3 regions of the Polaromonas sp. P4_F6 genome follow, and region 1 is predicted to be linked to each of the others. Evidence: predicted binding sites of a transcription regulator. Region 1 holds the regulator's gene; each other region holds the start of a gene.
The links. The regulator LexA, encoded in region 1, represses DNA repair genes until DNA is damaged. The targets are predictions, from matches to a motif close to ACTGTATNNNNATACAGT.
Positions count from the first base shown of each region.

Region 2: a site for LexA is predicted at 1,618-1,635, ahead of AC1DUN_RS07660 (PA0069 family radical SAM protein). Genes of this name have one in related genera too.
Region 3: a site for LexA is predicted at 1,633-1,650, ahead of AC1DUN_RS07870 (DNA topoisomerase IV subunit B). Genes of this name have one in related genera too.

Region 1 covers NZ_JBFUJQ010000005.1:238,387-241,661, forward strand. The annotation lists gene AC1DUN_RS14640 (M14 family zinc carboxypeptidase) at 1-216, opposite strand, end outside; gene AC1DUN_RS14645 (asparaginase) at 291-1,235, opposite strand; gene lexA (transcriptional repressor LexA) at 1,366-2,070, shown strand; gene AC1DUN_RS14655 (hypothetical protein) at 2,204-2,566, shown strand; gene AC1DUN_RS14660 (D-2-hydroxyacid dehydrogenase family protein) at 2,734-3,275, shown strand, end outside.
Region 2 covers NZ_JBFUJQ010000002.1:368,191-371,465, reverse strand. The annotation lists gene AC1DUN_RS07665 (calcium-binding protein) at 1-1,540, shown strand, start outside; gene AC1DUN_RS07660 (PA0069 family radical SAM protein) at 1,679-2,767, shown strand; gene AC1DUN_RS07655 (GNAT family N-acetyltransferase) at 2,829-3,260, shown strand; gene AC1DUN_RS07650 (amino acid ABC transporter permease) at 3,274-3,275, opposite strand, start outside.
Region 3 covers NZ_JBFUJQ010000002.1:434,867-438,141, forward strand. The annotation lists gene AC1DUN_RS07870 (DNA topoisomerase IV subunit B) at 1-1,586, opposite strand, end outside; gene AC1DUN_RS07875 (MFS transporter) at 1,778-2,998, shown strand; gene AC1DUN_RS07880 (SDR family oxidoreductase) at 3,185-3,275, shown strand, end outside.

The DNA of each region.
Region 1 (3,275 bases):
GAAGACGGCACGCCCCGCCTGCCGGATCTTCTCGCGGTCAAACACGCCGTCGGCGCTGACGATGCCGGCGTGGATGGGCACGCCGGCATCGGAAGTGCCAATCTGCGAGAACTGCAACACGGTCGGGCAGCGCCGGGCCAGCGCCTCATAAAACCGGATGCAGGCCTCCCAGGTGGTGGTCTGGTTCTGGTTGCCGAGTTCGTACGGGGTTTGCATGGGGTGTCCGCGAGGTCAAAAAAAGGAATGGAAGTTCGGGGCCGGCGCGCCTGCGCTGCCGGTCCCGGAGAGATTCAGGCCAGCAACTGCAGGATCAGGCTTACGCGGGCCTTGACCGGGCTCAGGCCGTCCGAATCCGGAATCGCGTCGGCCGGGGTCGGCAGCACCCGCCCTGCGGCGCAGCGGCTGGCGCGAATCACCTTGACGCCGTCGGCCTGGGCCTTGAGCAAGGCGGCCTGCAGCTCATGGTGCAGGCTGCCGTTGCCGGTTCCCGCCACCACCAGGCCTTGCACGCCCTGCGCCTGCAAAGCCTGCACGATGGCGCCACCGGCGCCGGCATGGTTCATGATGATTTCAACACGGGGCACGGCGCCGCCCAGGCCGGCAATGCTTTTGGCGGCGGCTTGCGCGCGCGCTGCCTGGGCTTGCGGCCAGTTGCGCAGCAGCCTCAATTGGCCCTCTTCCACATAGCCTATCGGGCCGGCATCGCCCGAACTGAAGGGATCAAGCCTATAGGTATGCACCTTCTGCACATCCGCCGCGCCGTGGATCACCCCGGCGCACACCGCAACCACACCCTGCGCGCCCGCATGGCGCGCCACGACCACGGCGTCGAGCAGGTTTTGCGGCCCATCGGGCACCAGCGCCGTGGCCGGGCGCATCGCGCAGGTCAACACCACGGGCTTGGCCGGCGCCAGCAGCGCCTGCAGGAAAAAAGCGGTCTCTTCGAGCGTATCGGTGCCGTGCGTGATGACGATGCCCTGGACATCGGGCTGCACCAGGTAATGGCTGACGCGCGCGGCCAGCTTGGCCCACACAGCGAAGGTCATGTCCTTGCTGTCAACCTGCGCCACCTGCTCGGTGAGCACTGAACCGGCCTGCGCCAGGGCCGGGATCGCGGCCAGCAGTTCTTCAACGCCCACCTGGGCGGCGGTGTAGCCGATGTTGTCCGACACGCTGGCGGCCCGGCCGGCAATCGTGCCACCGGTGCCCAGAATCACAATATTTTGAGGATGCATGGAAAGTGATCTTGCAATCTTTTAAAAACTGGATGAAAATACAGGTACTGGATATTAAAACAGGTCGATACAGCTAAACGGGTTACAGCCCCTGCATCTTGACCTGACCGAAGAACCAAGGAGTCCCGCCATGAGCATCCTCGCCGATTTCCCGCATTTTCCCTCCGAAGGTCCCAAGCTCACGGCGCGCCAGCAACAAATCCTGGAACTGATCCAGAGCGCCATCGCACGCACCGGCGCACCGCCCACCCGCGCCGAAATCGCCAACGAACTGGGTTTCAAGTCCGCCAATGCCGCCGAAGAACACCTGCAGGCATTGGCCCGCAAAGGCGTCATTGAACTCGTCAGCGGCACCTCCCGCGGCATACGCCTGCGCGGCGACACCCTGCGCTCCATCAACGAATCGCGCACCAAACAGTTTTCCCTGCCGTTGCAAAGCCTGGCCCAACTCGCCCTACCTCTGGTAGGGCGGGTTGCTGCTGGCAGCCCGATTCTCGCGCAGGAACATATCGAGCAAACCTATTATTTTGAAAGCGGCCTGTTCCAGCGCCAGCCCGATTACCTGCTCAAGGTTCGCGGCATGAGCATGCGCGACGTCGGCATCATGGACGGCGACCTGCTGGCCGTCAAACAAGCCAAGGAAGCCAAGAACGGCCAGATCGTCGTGGCCCGCCTCGGTGATGAAGTCACCGTCAAGCGCTTTCGCCGCAACAAGAACCTGATCGAGCTCTTGCCCGAAAACCCCGACTTCAAGACCATCGTGGTCGAGCCCGGTGAACCGTTTGAACTCGAAGGCCTGGCCGTCGGTTTGATACGCAACACCATGCTGATGTAAGCCATCCAGTCCGGCCATGCACCAGGTGGCGGGCGTTTGGCTTTCTGGCCAACACCCTGGTGCGGCGGCCCTGCCGGCCTGTCGCCGGTCCGAAATCCTGCCTGTGTAAACCTCTCTCATACAGGAGTTCATCATGGGAATCGTCAGTTTTTCACATTCACCCCTTCTGTCCATCCTGCTGGCCCCCGCGCAGGCGCTGGCAGCCTGGTTTGTGCCCGCAACCAGGTCCGGCCGGTATGGCGCCTCTGCACGTGCCCAGCGCGCAAACGGCCAGCTGGCATTGCCGTTTTCTTCGGGTGCCGCCACGGCCCTGCGCGAAACCACCCCCGGCAAGGCCATGCCTAAACGCCCTGCGCCCAGCCGCCTGCGCGTCGTGCGCGAATTCGACGCCAATGTCGGCCCGGCCTGCGCCGGCCGCATGGTCATCTCGGGCCGCATGGCCGACGTCTGCGCGGAGCTTGAGCGCATGGCCCAGCGCGAAGCCGCGCTGCAGTAAACAGCAAGCCCGGCCCACACTCGCCCCCTGCGGCAAAGGCCCATGAGCCTGCGCGGCGCGCGGCCGCCAGACTGAAATACCGCAACAGGTTTCCTGGCGATACAAAATGAGTACGTTCGGGTAGCCCTTCCCGCAAGCAAGAAAAATCTTGCAGGCACAATATCGGCATGAATATTGTGATCCTCGACGACTACCAGGACGCAGTGCGAAAACTGAACTGCGCTGCCAAATTGGAGGCCTACCCCGCCAAGGTCTATACCAACACTGTCAAAGGCATAGGCCAGCTGTCTGTCCGGCTCAAGGATGCCGACGTCATCGTCCTCATCCGGGAACGGACCCAGCTCAGCCGGCAGGTCATTGAAAAACTGCCCAAACTCAAGCTGATCGTGCAGACCGGCCGCGTCGGAGGCCATATCGACGTCGCGGCCTGCACCGAGCGCGGCATCGCGGTGGCCGAAGGCACCGGTTCACCCACGGCACCGGCCGAGCTGACCTGGGCTCTGGTCATGGCGGCCATGCGCCGCATCCCGCACTACGTGGCCCACCTCAAGCATGGCGCCTGGCAACAGGCCGGCCTCAAGTCGGCCTCCATGCCGCCGAATTTCGGCATAGGCTCCGTCCTCAAGGGCAAGACCCTGGGCGTGTGGAGCTACGGAAAGATCGGGCAAATCGTCGCCGGCTACGGCCGGGCTTTCGGCATGCGGGTCAT
Region 2 (3,275 bases), on a different contig from region 1:
CCTGGATGACCTGGAAATCGAGGCACAAGGGAACGTCGGCCTCGATATTCCCTCGGACCTGTTCTCTGACGAGGACGGCAACCCGTTGATGTACAGCTTCAGCCTTGCCAACGGCGACCCCTTGCCCGCCTGGCTCAACTTCAACGTCGACACATTCAGGCTTGAGGGAACCGCGCCGGCGGGCTTTGCCGGGGCGCTTTCCATTGCCGTCAAGGCAAGGGATGTTTTTGGCCTGTCAGCCTCGTCGAATTTCACGCTCACTGTTGCCGTGTCCGATGTGACCGTTCAAGGCACGGAAGGCAATGACACCCTCTTTGGCACCTCAGGGGCTGATGTGATGGCCGGCGGCGCCGGCAACGACGTGCTGAGCGGCGGCGCGGGCGACGACGTTTACCGGTTCAAGCGCGGCGACGGCTTCGACATCGTCAACGAATACGGAGATGAGGAAGGCAATGTCGACACCATCCGCTTTGGCAGTGGCATTGCCTCGTACGAGGTCTATGTCACCCGTGACTCTTCCCTGAACCTGTTCCTGAACCTGGGCAGCGCAGACCGCATACAGCTCAGCAACTGGTTTGACAACGACGCCCATCAGGTGGAGAGGGTTCTCTTTGCCGACGGCACCGTGTGGACTGCCGACGATCTGGCCGGGATGGCGGTGTTTTCTTCCACCGAAAACAGCGACTATTTGCGTGGAACTGAAGGCGATGATTTCGTGCAGGGTCTGGGCGGAAGCGACTTCCTGGCTGGAGAGGGGGGCGGCGACATTCTGTATGGCGGTGGCGGCAGTGATTTCCTGGAAGGCGGCGCCGGCGGTGACAACCTCCATGATGCCGACGGCGGCAACTATTACAACGGTGGGGCTGGTGATGATGACCTGCGAGGCAGCGCTACGGCCGACTTTCTCCTGGGCGGCACCGACAACGACTTCATCACCAGCGGAGACGGTCCCGACGTGATCGCCTTCAACGTGGGCGATGGCCAGGACACGGTGTATGGAGGGGACGGTAGCCCACAAAGCCAGGACGACACGGTCAGCCTGGGCGGCGCCGGCCTGGACTACGCCAACCTGAGCCTGCAAAAGAACGGTAACGACCTGGTGCTCAAGGTGAGCGACGGCGACATGCTGACTCTTGCCGGCTGGTACGGCGATGTGAGCAACCGGACCGTGCTGAACCTGCAACTGGTGGCCGAAGCGATGAGCGCCTTTGATGCCAACTCCAGTGACCCGCTGCTCAATAAAAAGGTACAGACCTTTGACTTCCAGGGCCTGGTGGGCGCGTTCGACGCGGCGCGCACCGCCACACCGGGGCTGAGCAGCTGGGCGCTGAGCAACGGGCTCACGCAGTTCCACCTGGCGGGCAGCGACAGCGAAGCCCTGGGCGGCGACCTGGCCTACCACTATGGCGCGGACGGCACGCTGGCGGGCATGGGCCTGGGCAAGGCGCAGGAGGTGCTGACGAATGCGCAGTTTGGTGCGCAGGCGCAGGCCGTGCATTCGACTGCGAGCTTGCAGGAGGGGTTGGTCCGCCTCGGCTAAAGACTTGGGAGTGTCTACCCCTGTGGATGGAAGGGGTGGGAGACGGCCGGCTTGATGAAAGCGGTTGGCTTGAATATACTGTACGTAAATACAGCATTCTGGTTGGCTCGTTTTTGCCGGGCCGGGCTGTTTCCACCCATGTCCGACGCCATCATCCCCCTGCACGCCATCAAGGGCCGCGGCACCGCCACGCGCATCGCGCACCGGTTTGAGAAGGACGTGCGCACGGCCTGGGACGATGGCTGGGGCACGCTGGAGGAGGGGGTGGCGGGCGAGGCGCCGCGGCTGGAAACCACGGTCACCCTGGAGGAGGCTCGCAGTGCCATTGTGCGCAACGATTCGCCCGACATCTTTTTTGACTACAGCATCAATCCCTACCGGGGTTGCGAGCATGGCTGTGTGTACTGTTATGCCCGGCCCACGCACAGCTACCTGAATCTTTCGCCGGGCCTGGACTTTGAAACCAAAATCATTGCCAAGCGCAATATCGCCGAGGCCTTGCGCGCTGACCTGGGCAAGCGCAGCTATGTGCCGCGCCTGCTCAACATAGGATCGGGCACCGACTGCTACCAGCCGGCCGAGCGCGAGCTGCGGCTCACGCGCGGCCTGATCGAGGTGATGCGTGATACCTGCCACCCGTTTTCCTTGATCACCAAATCGAGCGGCGTGGAGCGCGACCTGGACCTGATTGCCCCGCTGGCGGCCGACAAGCTGGCCGCCGTGTACATCACCATCACCACGCTGGACGGCGAACTCGCGCGCAAGCTGGAGCCGCGCGCCGCGGCGCCGCACCGCCGCCTGCGCACCCTGCGCACCCTGGCCGAGCACGGCGTTCCTGTGGGTGTGAGCGTGGCGCCGCAGATTCCCTTTGTGAACGAGGACATGGAGCAGGTGCTGGAGGCGGCCTGGGAGGCCGGCGCGCGTTCGGCGTTTTACACGGTAATCCGCCTGCCCTGGGAAGTGGCGCCTCTTTTCAAGGAATGGCTGGAGCTGCACTACCCGCAGCGCGCCGCGCGCATCATGGCGCGCATCCAGGAGATGCGCGGGGGCAAGGACTACGACAGCGATTTCGCCTCGCGCATGAAGGGCTACGGCCTGTGGGCAGACCTGATCAAGCAGCGCTTTGAGAAATGCTGCAATCGCCTGGGTTTTAACCGCCAGCGTGTGGAGCTGGACTTGAGCCGCTTCAGGCCGCCGGGTGCGGCGGGGCAGGGCAGCCTGTTCTGAGGGCCCGGCAGCTTGGGGCCGCGAGGGCTATAGTGCAAGCCCAATATTGAAGGAGTTCATCTTGGCATTCGAATGGAAGCATTCATCGGAGGACGTGGACTGGGACGCGCTCTCGCATCTCTACCGGATTGCGCCTTTGGGCGAGAAGAAAGCGGCGGACCTGAAAGTCGTGTTCTCCAACAGCCTGTTCAAAAGTTTTGTGTACGAGGGCGGCCAACTGATTGGCGCCGGCCGCGCGCTGGCAGACGGCATGGACTGCTCGTATATCTGCGACATCGCGGTGCATCCGGAGCACCAGGGGGTTGGCCTGGGCAAGGAGATCGTTGCCTCGCTGGTCGGCCTCTCAAAGGGGCACAAGAAGATCATCCTCTATGCGGTGGCCGGCAAGGAGCCGTTTTACCGCAAGCTGGGCTTCAGACGCATGCTGACGGCGATGGCGATCTTCAAGAACCAGGAGCAGGCGCTGCAGAGCGGGCTGATCAGCGAGCGCTGAAGCGATCCAGTTTCT
Region 3 (3,275 bases), on a different contig from region 1:
TTGGGGAAGTGGCGGAAAAACAGCGTGAGCAACAGCACCTGGATGTGCGAGCCGTCGACGTCGGCGTCGCTCAGGATGCAGACCTTGCCGTAGCGCAGGCCGCTGAGGTCGGGCGTGTCGTTGGGGCCGTGCGGGTCCACGCCGATGGCGACCGCAATGTCGTGGATTTCGGTGTTGGCGAACAGGCGGTCGCGCTCGACCTCCCAGGTGTTGAGTACCTTGCCGCGCAGCGGCAGTATGGCCTGGCTTTCCTTGTCGCGGCCCATTTTGGCACTGCCGCCGGCCGAGTCGCCCTCAACCAGAAAGACTTCGTTGTGCGCCAGGTCGCGGCTTTCGCAGTCGGTCAGCTTGCCGGGCAGCACGGCCACGCCCGAACCCTTGCGCTTTTCGACCTTCTGGCCGGCCTTCTGGCGGGTTTGCGCGGCCTTGATGGCGAGTTCGGCCAGCTTGCGGCCGTAGTCGACGTGCTGGTTGAGCCACAGCTCCAGCGCCGGGCGCACAAAGCTGGAAACCAGGCGCACCGCGTCGCGCGAATTGAGGCGTTCCTTGATCTGGCCCTGGAACTGCGGGTCCAGCACCTTGGCGCTCAGCACATAGCTGGCGCGGGCAAAAACGTCTTCGGGCAGCAGCTTGACGCCCTTGGGCAGCAGCGAATGCAGGTCGATAAAGCTTTTGACGGCATTGAAGAGGCCGTCGCGCAGGCCGCTTTCATGGGTGCCGCCGGCGCTGGTCGGGATCAGGTTGACGTAGCTCTCGCGCATGGGCTGGCCGTCTTCGGTGAAGGCCACGCACCACTGCGCGCCCTCGCCTTCGGCGAAGCTGTCGTGCTGGGTGTCGGCAAAACCTTCGCCTTCAAACATCGGGATCACCGGGTCGCCGGTCAGGGTCTGCATCAGGTAGTCGCGCAGGCCGCCTTTATAGAGCCAAGTCTGGGTGTCCTTGGTTTTCTCGTTGGTCAGCGTGACGGTGACGCCGGGCATGAGCACGGCCTTGCTGCGCAGCAGGTGGGTAAGCTCGGCCATGGGCAAAGCCGCCGACTCGAAGTACTTGGCGTCGGGCCAGGCCCGGACCGTGGTGCCGGTCTTACGGTCGCCGTCGCCGTTTTTGCGCAGGTGCAGCTTTTCGGTGACGTCGCCGCCCGAAAACACCAGGTGGGCGACCATGCCTTCACGGTAGGAGGTGACCTCCAGGCGCTTGGACAGCGCGTTGGTCACGCTGACGCCCACGCCGTGCAGGCCGCCCGAGAAGCTGTAGGCGCCGCCCTTGCCCTTGTCGAACTTGCCGCCGGCATGCAGCCGGGTGTACACGAGCTCGATCACGGGCGCCTTTTCTTCCGGGTGCATGCCGAAGGGAACGCCCCGGCCGTCGTCGTCCACGCTGACCGAGCCGTCGCTGTGCAGCGTGACCTTGATCTTCTTGCCGTAGCCGGCCAGGGCCTCGTCGGCGGAGTTGTCCAGCACTTCCTGGATGATGTGCAGGGGGTTGTCAGTGCGTGTGTACATGCCCGGGCGCTGCTTGACGGGCTCCAGGCCCTTGAGCACGCGGATCGAACCTTCGGAATATTCGGTGGGTAGTTTGTCAGCCATGGCAGTTGAAAGAATTGCCGCAATTGTAGTCCGGGCCGCAAAAGTCACTGTATAGGCATACAGCCAACCCGATTCGGGCGTGGAAACCGGGGGCGGGCGCGGCAGCGTTTTGCCATTTTCGTTACAGTCGGCTGATCGCTTCCCCACCCACCCCGGGGCCCTTCTTTTTTCGCCGCTTGCGGCGGCCACCCATGACCACCGACACCAAAAAACTCTCCATGCTGCAGGTGCTGATCTGCGGCGCCACCATCGTCACGCTGTCCATGGGCATACGCCACGGCTTCGGGCTGTGGCTGCAGCCCATCACCCAGGCCCAGGGCTGGACGCGCGAAACCTTTGCCTTCGCGCTGGCGGTGCAAAACCTGTCCTGGGGCGTGTTCGGCATTTTTGCCGGCATGGCGGCCGACCGCTTCGGCGCCTTCCGCGTGATCGTGGGCGGCGCCCTGCTGTACGGGCTGGGCCTGGTGGGCATGGCGCTGTCGCCCACGGGCTTTTTGTTCACCATGACGGCAGGGGTGCTGATAGGCGCGGCGCAGGCCGGCACCACCTATGCCGTGATCTATGGCGTGATAGGCCGCAACATCCCGGCGGAAAAGCGCTCCTGGGCCATGGGCGTGGCCGCGGCGGCCGGCTCTTTCGGCCAGTTCCTGATGGTGCCGGTCGAAGGCCTGCTGATCAGCGGCCTGGGCTGGAAGGAAGCGCTGCTGGTGCTCAGCGGCGCGGTGCTGCTGATCGCGCCGCTGGCGCTGGGCCTGCGCGAAGGCGGCTTTGCCGGCGGCCAGCCGGCCAAACGCGAGCAGACCATAGGCCAGGCGCTGCGCGAGGCCTTCAAGTACCCAAGCTTCCAGTTGCTGATGGCGGGCTATTTCGTCTGCGGCTTCCAGGTGGTGTTCATCGGCGTGCACATGCCCAGCTACCTCAAGGACAAGGGCCTGTCGCCCCAGGTGGCCAGCTACGCGCTGGCGCTGATAGGCCTGTTCAATGTTTTTGGCACCTATATCGCCGGCTCGCTGGGCCAGAAGATCGCCAAGCGGAAAATCCTGGCGACGATTTATTTCTCGCGTGCGGTGGTGATCGCCGTATTCCTGGCGGCGCCGCTGAGCCCGCTGAGCGTCTACATCTTCGCCAGCCTGATGGGCCTGTTGTGGCTGTCCACCATCCCGCCGACCAACGCGGTGGTGGCGCAGATCTTCGGCATCCAGCACATGTCGATGCTGGGCGGCTTTATTTTCTTCAGCCACCAGATCGGCTCTTTCCTGGGCGTGTGGCTGGGCGGCTATTTATATGACCGCACCGGCAGCTACGACATCGTCTGGTACATCGCCATCGCGCTGGGCGTGTTTGCCGCCCTGGTGAACCTGCCGGTACGCGAGGCGCCGATTGCACGCGCCGGCGTGCCGCAAGGGGCCTGAGATGGCCAAAAAAGCCGGCCTGTGGGCGCTCGCGGTCATCGCGTCGCTGGGGGTGTTTGCCCTCTACACACGGCCGGAATTCCTGGTCACACTCGCCAACCAGATCTGGGCTTGCTTTTAGGGCCTGCCCGGCGGTTTTGCGAGTGATGGGGGCCGCGCCCCCAAAAAAAGCGGGAAGAGGACATCATGAAAACCATCATCATCACCGGCGCCTCGGACGGCATAGGCGCGGAAATGGCGCGGCAGCTGGCCAAAACCCATGGCGCCGGCGTGGCGC